2 regions of the Curtobacterium sp. RM9 genome follow, and region 2 is predicted to be linked to the other one. Evidence: predicted binding sites of a transcription regulator. Region 2 holds the regulator's gene; the other holds the start of a gene.

Region 1 (4,108 bases), 1.3 Mb from region 2:
GTCGGGTGTGGAACCCGGACGAGGTCGCCCTTGGCGACGAGTCCGTCGACGATCTTCGTCACCGAGGCGTTCGACACCGTGAGCATGACCGCGAGGTCCTTCGGCCCCATCGACCGCCCGTCCCGGTGCGCCTGCAGCAGGTAACGGATCGCGAGGAACTCGTTCTTCGACAGACCGCTCTCGGTCCGGGCCTGCTCGAGCTGCTGCTCCTCGGCGTGCTGGAGCCGGAGGAGGGAGTCCACCGCGACCTTTGCGGCACGTGACCGCGGCTCGCGGGCGTAGAGGTGCATGTGCTCACGGCGGACGACGGTCAACGGCATGTGGTCGAGTGTGCTCTCTGACTGATGGGAACGGGCGTGCGGGGCGGTGGCTAGACCGTGGGGACCGTGAAGAAGTCGGCGTACGACGGCTCCACGCGACGCGAGAGGAGCGACGGGTCCTCGATGCGACGCTCGACGTAGGCGTCGATCACGGCGGGATCAGTGAGGCCGTGGCGGGTGTGCGACCCACCGAGTCGTGCCTGACGGGCCATCCCCGAGTACGTGCTGTGCATGACGATCCCGCCTTCCTGCTTCGTTGCGTCCCCTGCGGACGCTCGGACTATTTCACAACGTGAACGATCAGCGCAACGAACCTTTTGCGTTCTGTACGTTTCGCGTGGTCGGCCGCCCGGCAGGATGGGGAGCACCCCGACGACGAGGAGACTCCCCTGATGACCTACATCGCTGCCGACGACCGCTACGACGCCATGCCCTACCGGCGGACCGGCCGCTCCGGCCTGGACCTCCCGCTGCTCTCGCTCGGGTACTGGCACAACTTCGGCGACGACAAGCCGTTCGAGACGCAGCGGGCGATCAGCCGCCGGGCGTTCGACCTCGGCATCACGCACCACGACCTCGCGAACAACTACGGCCCGCCCTACGGCGCCGCCGAGGTGAACTTCGGCCGCCTCATGCGCGAGGACTTCCGGCCCTACCGCGACGAGATGGTCGTCTCGACGAAGGCCGGCTGGGACATGTGGCCCGGCCCGTACGGACAGGGCGGTGGCTCGCGGAAGTACGTGCTCGCCTCGCTCGACCAGTCCCTGCAGCGCACGGGCCTCGACTACGTGGACGTCTTCTACTCGCACCGACTCGACGCCTCGACCCCGCTCGAGGAGACCATGGGCGCGCTGCACACCGCCGTCCAGCAGGGCAAGGCGCTCTACGTCGGCATCTCGTCGTACGACGCCGAGCGCTCCCGCCAGGCCGCGGCGATCCTGCGCGACCTCGGCACCCCGCTGCTCATCCACCAGCCCTCGTACTCGATGCTGAACCGCTGGATCGAGACCGAGGGGCTCCTGGACGCCGCTGGCGAGGTCGGCTTCGGCGTCATCGGCTTCACCGCCCTGGCGCAGGGCCTGCTCACCGGACGGTACCTCGACGGTGTGCCGTCGGACTCGCGTGCCGCCGCGGGCAAGTCCCTCGACGCCGGGACCCTCACGGACGAGGTCGTCGAGCACCTCCGAGCGCTGAACGACATCGCGTCGGAGCGCGGGCAGAGCCTGGCGCAGCTCGCGCTCGCGTGGGCGCTGCGCGACGAGCGGGTGACGTCGCTCGTGATCGGGGCCTCGCGCGTGGAGCAGCTCGAGCAGAACGTGGCCGCGCTCGGCAACCTGACCTTCACGGACGACGAGCTGCGGCGCATCGACGAGCACTCGGTGGGGGTGCTGGACGTCGACCTGTGGTCCGGCGCACGGTCCGGTCAGGTGAGCTGAGCCCCGCCGATCGGACCGTGCCGTTCTCAGGGTCTTCTGAGCGGTTTTCTGGCACTCGTTGGGGTCGAGTGCCAGCCGCGGTGCTACAACAGAAGCAGTTGAGTCGAGGGGACTCAACGAGAACCACGAAGGAGTTGATTTCGATGACGATGAACTTCGACCCGTTCCGCGAGCTGGACCGTCTCGCGGGGTCCCTCCTCGGCGGCTCCGGCCCGCGGTCGATGCCGATGGACCTGTACCGCACGGGTGACCACTACGTCCTCGACGTCGACCTGCCCGGCATCGACCCGGGTTCGGTCGACATCGACGTGGACGGCTCCGTCCTGACGATCCGCGCCGAGCGGACCCTCGGTGCCCCCGAGGGCTCGCAGTGGCTCACGCGTGAGCGGCAGCCCGGATCGTTCGTCCGGCAGCTCACCCTCGGCGAGGGCCTCGACGCCGCGCGCATCACGGCGGCCTACGACAACGGCGTGCTGAGCATCACGATCCCGGTCAAGGAGTCCGCGAAGCCGCGCAAGATCGCGGTCGCGGTCGGCGGCGGATCAGAGCAGCTCGCGGTCGGCTCCGGCGCGACCGAGCACTGACGCCGGTGGCGGTCCTGCTGGTGGTCGGACGGAACGCCACACGGGCGGACACGAGCCGGTACGACACGAACACCTGACGGACACGACGAGGGCCCGGTGCAGCACGCACCGGGCCCTCGTCGTGTGGTCACTCCTTGTTGAGCTTGTCCTGCACGAGCCCGGCGGTCTTCTCGACGACGTTCGGGATCTCGGTCGTGCCGTAGAGCCGGACATCGGGGTGCGTGGGCGGCGGCATCGGCACCGAGGTGGTGGGGCCGTCGTGGTACGAGTACTCGCCCTTGCCGTCGAACGAGGGCCCGCTGGCCCAGGGCCCGTCGGCAGCGGCGGCGCCGTCGGAGAAGTTGAGGTACTGGTAGTTGACCTCCTGGTTCTCCTTCGACTGCGGGAAGTTGCTCGGCACCGGGAAGCCCTCGACGCCCTTCTCGCGCAGCTCGGCGGCGGCGGTAGCCCACATGTTCTGGTGCATGGTGTCGCGTGCGATGAGGAAGGACAGCAGGTCCCGCACGCCGTGGTCATCGGTCATGTGGTAGAGCCGGGCGGCCTGCACGCGGCCCTGCATCTCGGCGTTCTCGTTCGCCGTGAAGTCGGCGAGCAGGTTGCCCGATGCGGTGATGTACGAGCCCTGCCACGGGTTGCCGTTGCTGTCGACGGGGCGCGCGCCGGCACCGGCGACGATGGCGTGCTGCACGTCGGTCCCACCGACGATCGCGGCCACGGTGGGGTCGTCCTGCAGCGCGTCCTCGGTGATGCCGAGCGGGCTCTTCTCGAGCAGCTGCGCGATCATCGTCGCGAGCATCTCGACGTGGCCCATCTCCTCGGCACCGATGCCGAACACCATGTCCCGGTACTTGCCCGGGATGTGCATGTTCCACGCCTGGAACTGGTACTGCAGCGCGACGGAGATCTCGCCGTACTGGCCGCCGAGCACCTCCTGCAGCTTGCGGGCGTAGATCGCGTCGGGCTTGTCCGGGGTGGCCTTGAACTGGAGTTCCTGCTTGTGGAAGTACAAATCGTTCTCCTTGCGTTCGGTTCGGTCGGTCAGAGGATCGGGGTGCCGCCGGTGACCGCGATGCGCGCTCCCGAGACGTAGCTGCCGTCGTCGCTGGCGAGCAGCACGTACACGGGAGCGAGTTCCGCCGGCTGTCCGGCACGGCCGAGCGGCGACTGCGTGCCGAACTGCTCGACCTCCTCCGGCGGCATCGTCGAGGGGATGAGCGGCGTCCAGATCGGCCCCGGTGCCACGCTGTTCACCCGGATGCCGCGTTCGCCGAGCAGCTGTGCGAGGGCGGCGGAGAAGTTGGCCACACCCGCCTTCGTCACGTCGTAGGGCGCGAGGTTCGGCTTCGGGTTGTCGGAGTTCACCGAGCTGGAACCGATGATCGAGGCGCCCGGGCCGAGGTGCGGCAGGGCGGCCTTCACGAGGTGGAAGTAGGCGCTGAGGTTCGTGGCGAGGGTGTGGTCCCACTCCTCGTCGCTGATCTCCTCGATCGTCTCGTGGGTCATCTGGTACGCGGCGTTGTTCACGAGGACGTCGAGGCCGCCGAGCTGCTCGACCGCGGTGGCGATCACCGAACGGCAGTACGCCGGGTCGCTCACGTCACCGGGCAGGAGCACGGCCTTCCGGCCCGCCTCCTCGATCCAGCGCTTCGTGTCCTGCGCGTCGTCCTCCTCCTCGGGGAGGTAGCTGATCAGGACGTCGGCGCCCTCGCGGGCGAAGGCGATGGCCACGGCCTTGCCGATCCCGCTGTCACCACCCGTGATCACGGCC
Region 2 (4,108 bases):
GGCGGCCTCCTGCGCGATGGCCGCCCAGCGGGCACGGCCCTTCTCGACCTTCGGTCCCTCCCACCGGGAAACGCTGCGTGCCGCCGACCAGGGGACGATGCGGTCCACACCGATCTCGGTCGCCGCCTGCACCGCCATCTCGTCGCGCCCGCCCTTCGCCAGGGCCTGCACGAGGACGAGCGCGGGCCGCGGCGCAGCCTCGACCGCGACGTCCGCGACCGTCAGCGTCAGGCTGTCGCGACCGGTCGCCGCGACTGCACCCGAGACGACCGTCCCGAGACCGTCCGCGATCCGGAGCGTCTCGCCCACCCGGACCCGCGCCACCGAGACGGCGTGCCGCCCCTCGGCACCGTCGAGGGACACCGGGTCGCCGACGCCGATGCCGTCGAGGGTGCCCGGCTCGACCAGGTAGAGCGACGCCATCAGAAGTTGAAGAAGCGGTCGCGGAGCTTGCCGAACATGCCCTGCTGGAAGCGGGCGAGCTGCGGCTTCGGTGCCTTGTGCGACTTCGCGAGCTGCTCGACCAGCCCGCGCTCCTTGTGCGAGAGCTTGGTCGGGGTGACCACCTGCACGCCGACCCGCAGGTCGCCGCGTCCGGTGCCGCGGAGCTTCGTGACGCCGCGGTCCTTGATGACCAGGACGTCGGCGCTCTGCACGCCGGGCCGGATCTCGAGCTCGACCGGGCCGTCGAGGCCGTCGATGGTCGTGGTCGCGCCGAGGATCGCGTCGGTCATCTGCACCTCGAGCGTCGCCAGCAGGTCGTCGCCGTCGCGGCTGTAGACGTCGTGGTGCCGGACCTTGATCTCGAGGTAGAGGTCTCCCGAGGGGCCGCCGGCCGGACCGACCTCGCCCTGCCCGGGCATCTGCAGCCGGAGACCGGTCTCGACACCGGCGGGGACGTCCACCGGGATCGTGCGCCGGGCACGGACACGGCCCTGACCCTGGCAGGTCGGGCACGGGTTGGGGATCACGGTGCCGTACCCACGGCAGGTGCCGCAGGGGGCGCTCGTCACGACGTTGCCGAGGAGCGAGCGGACCTGCCGCTGGATGTGCCCCGTGCCCCCGCAGATGTCGCAGGTCTGGGGGTGGGTGCCGGGCGCCGCGCAGGAGCCGCCACACGTCTCGCAGAGCACGGCCGTGTCGACCTCGACGTCCTTGTGGATGCCGAAGACGACTTCGTCGAGGTCGACCTCGATCCGGAGCAGGGCGTCCTGGCCGCGCTCGGCACGCGACCGCGGGCCGTTGCCGCGACCGGCACCGCCGCCGCCGAAGAACGCGTCGAAGATGTCGCTGAAGCCGCCGGCGTTGCCGAACGGGCTGTCGGCCTGGGGCCCCGCGTCGTAGCGTCGCCGCTGCTCGGGGTCGCTCAGCACGTCGTACGCGTGCGTCACGTCCTTGAACCGCTCGGCCGCGTCCGGGCTCGGGTTCACGTCGGGGTGGAGCTCGCGGGCGAGCCGGCGGTACGCCTTCTTGATGTCGGCATCGGAGGCGTCCTGCTGGACGCCGAGGACGTCGTAGTGGTCTGCCACGTATCCCTCAGTCGGTTCGGTCGGTGCGGCGGTCGCCGCAGGTCGGGTCGGTCTGGAGGCGCGGATCGCCCCGGTGAGGCACCGCGCGTCGGTCGGGGGCCGGGTCGGTCACTGTTCACCCAGCAGCTTGGACAGGTACCGGGCGACCGCGCGGACCGCGGCCATGTTGGTGCCGTAGTCCATCCGGGTCGGGCCGAGCACGCCGAGACGTGCGACCTCGCCGCCGGCGAGGTACCCGCCCGCGACGATGCTGGTGGCGTCGAGCCCGTACCGGGCGTTCTCGACGCCGATGCGGGCCGCGACGCCGTCGTCCACCTGCATCTCCCCGAACAACCGGAGCAGGGTCACCTGTTCCTCGATCGCCTCCAGCACGGGGAACAGGCCGCCGGTGAAGTCCTGCTCGCTCTTGGCCAGGTTCGCCGCGCCCGCCATCACGAGGCGGTCCTGGCGGTTCGCGCCGACCTGCTCGATGAGCGTCGCCACCACGACGCCCGCGAGCGTCTGGGCATCCGGGCGGACCTGCTGCGGCACCGCGCGGAGCGCCCGTGGGACGTCCTGCAGCAGGAGCCCGACGCTCGCCCCGTTGACGACGGCGCGGAGTTCGGTGAGCGAGCCCTCGTCGAGCGGGACGTCCGTCTCGACGACGCGCTGTTCGACGCGGGCCGTGTCGGTGATGAGGACCACCATGAGCCGGGTGTCGGCGAGCCGGACCAGCTCGATGTGCTGCACGCGGGCGCGCACCATCGAGGGGTACTGCACCAGGGCGACCTGGTTCGTGAGCTGGCTGAGCAGGCGGACCGTGCGGCCGAGGACCTCGTCGAGGTCGTTCGGCGCGCCGAGGAAGGTCTCGATCGCGTGCCGCTGCGCGCTCGACAGCGGGCGGGCGGCGGCGAGGTGGTCCACGAAGACCCGGTACCCCTTGTCCGTCGGCACGCGCCCGGACGAGGTGTGCGGCGCGGCGATGAGCTGTTCGTCCTCGAGCTGCGCCATGTCGTTGCGGATCGTCGCCGCGCTCACCCCGAAGGCGTGCCGCTCGACGATGGTCTTCGAGCCGACCGGTTCGCGCGAGGCGACGTAGTCCCGCACGATGGCCTTGAGGACCTCGAGGCTGCGTTCGCTGACCACCCGGACCCCTTCCACTCGTTCTGGCACTCGGACGTGTCGACTGCTGATCCTACGCCCGACCGCCGACCGACCGGGACTTCTGCACAGCCCGGCGATACGCTCGGCGCATGACCTACGGACAGCAGCCCGGTGGCCCCTACGGACAGGAACCCGGCGCCAAGGACCCAGGCGGCCCGCAGTACCCCGGCGGCCCGCAGTACCCGGCAGGATGGACGCCGCCGCAGCCCCTCAGCCCCGAGGACCAGCGGCTCTGGGCGACCCTGACGCACGTCGGCGCGATCTTCTTCAGCCTCGTCGTGCCGATCATCGCGTACCTCGTGCTCCGCGACCGCGGGCAGTTCATCCGCGAGCACACCCGGCAGGCGCTCAACTTCCACATCACGGCGGCCATCGCGGGCTTCGTCTCCGGCCTGCTGACGATCGTGGTCATCGGCCTCGTGCTGCTGCCGGTCATCGGTGTGCTCGTGGTCGTCTTCTCGATCATGGCCGCGATCGCAGCCAACCAGGGGCGCTTCTACAAGTACCCGCTGGCGATCGAGTTCATCAAGCAGTAGTCGCGGGTCAGTCGAGCAGCTCGCGGACCACCGCGTCCGCGAGCAGGCGACCCTGCATCGTCAGCTCGATGCGTCCCCGCACCGCGGCCGGGCCGTCCACGAGACCACGTGCGATGAGCCCGGCGACGCGGCCCCGCGCCTCCCGGCGGAGCTCCGACGTGGCGAGCTCACCGCGGACCCGCGCCGCGAGCAGCACCCGTTCGACGTACCGGGTCTCGTCGTCGAGGGTCTCGCGACCTGCGGCCGGAGAGTCGCCGGCCAGCACCCGGTTCGCGTACGCGGCCGGGTGCTTGACGTTCCACCAGCGGGTCCCGGCGACCGCGGAGTGCGCGCCCGGACCGACGCCCCACCAGTCGTGGCCCTTCCAGTAGGAGAGGTTGTGCCGGCTGGCGTGCTGAGTGGTCCCGCCGTCCGGGTCCGTCCTGGCCCAGTTCGACACCTCGTACCAGGCGTAGCCGGCGTCGCCGAGCACCCGGTCCGCGAGCTCGTACATGTCGGCGGCCAGGTCGTCGTCCGGAGCGGGCAGTTCGCCGCGCGCGACCATGCGGCCCATCGCGGTGCCCTCCTCGACGATGAGCGAGTAGGCGGACACGTGGTCTGGCTCGCAGGCCAGGGCCGCGTCGAGCGAGGTCCGCCAGTCGTCGAGGGACTCCCCCGGCGTCGAGTAGATCAGGTCGAGCGAGACGTCGAGCCCCTGCTGCTTCGCGAGGTCCACGACCACGGGCACACGCTCAGGGTCGTGCGTCCGGTCGAGGGTCGCCAGCACGTGCGGCACCGCCGACTGCATGCCGTAGCTGACCCGGGTGAAGCCCGCCGCGTGCAGCGTCGCGAGGGCGTCCGCGTCCACCGAGTCCGGGTTCGCCTCGGTCGTGACCTCGGCGCCGGGCAGGATCCCCCAGG

Evidence for each region. The regulator HrcA, encoded in region 2, represses chaperone genes, less so after heat shock. The targets are predictions, from matches to a motif close to TTNGCACTCGNNNNNNNCGAGTGCNAA.
Region 1: ACY3FI_RS00320 (Hsp20/alpha crystallin family protein) is a predicted target of HrcA. The motif match lies at 1,805-1,831, and genes of this name have one in related genera.

What each region holds. Positions count from the first base shown of each region.
Region 1 covers NZ_CM143271.1:69,132-73,239, reverse strand. The annotation lists gene ACY3FI_RS00335 (MarR family winged helix-turn-helix transcriptional regulator) at 1-320, opposite strand, end outside; gene ACY3FI_RS00330 (hypothetical protein) at 371-553, opposite strand; gene mgrA (L-glyceraldehyde 3-phosphate reductase) at 713-1,756, shown strand; gene ACY3FI_RS00320 (Hsp20/alpha crystallin family protein) at 1,900-2,340, shown strand; gene ACY3FI_RS00315 (manganese catalase) at 2,468-3,349, opposite strand; gene ACY3FI_RS00310 (SDR family oxidoreductase) at 3,379-4,108, opposite strand, start outside.
Region 2 covers NZ_CM143271.1:1,402,766-1,406,873, reverse strand. The annotation lists gene ACY3FI_RS06595 (16S rRNA (uracil(1498)-N(3))-methyltransferase) at 1-423, opposite strand, end outside; gene dnaJ (molecular chaperone DnaJ) at 423-1,529, opposite strand; gene hrcA (heat-inducible transcriptional repressor HrcA) at 1,638-2,654, opposite strand; gene ACY3FI_RS06580 (DUF4870 domain-containing protein) at 2,762-3,208, shown strand; gene hemW (radical SAM family heme chaperone HemW) at 3,216-4,108, opposite strand, start outside.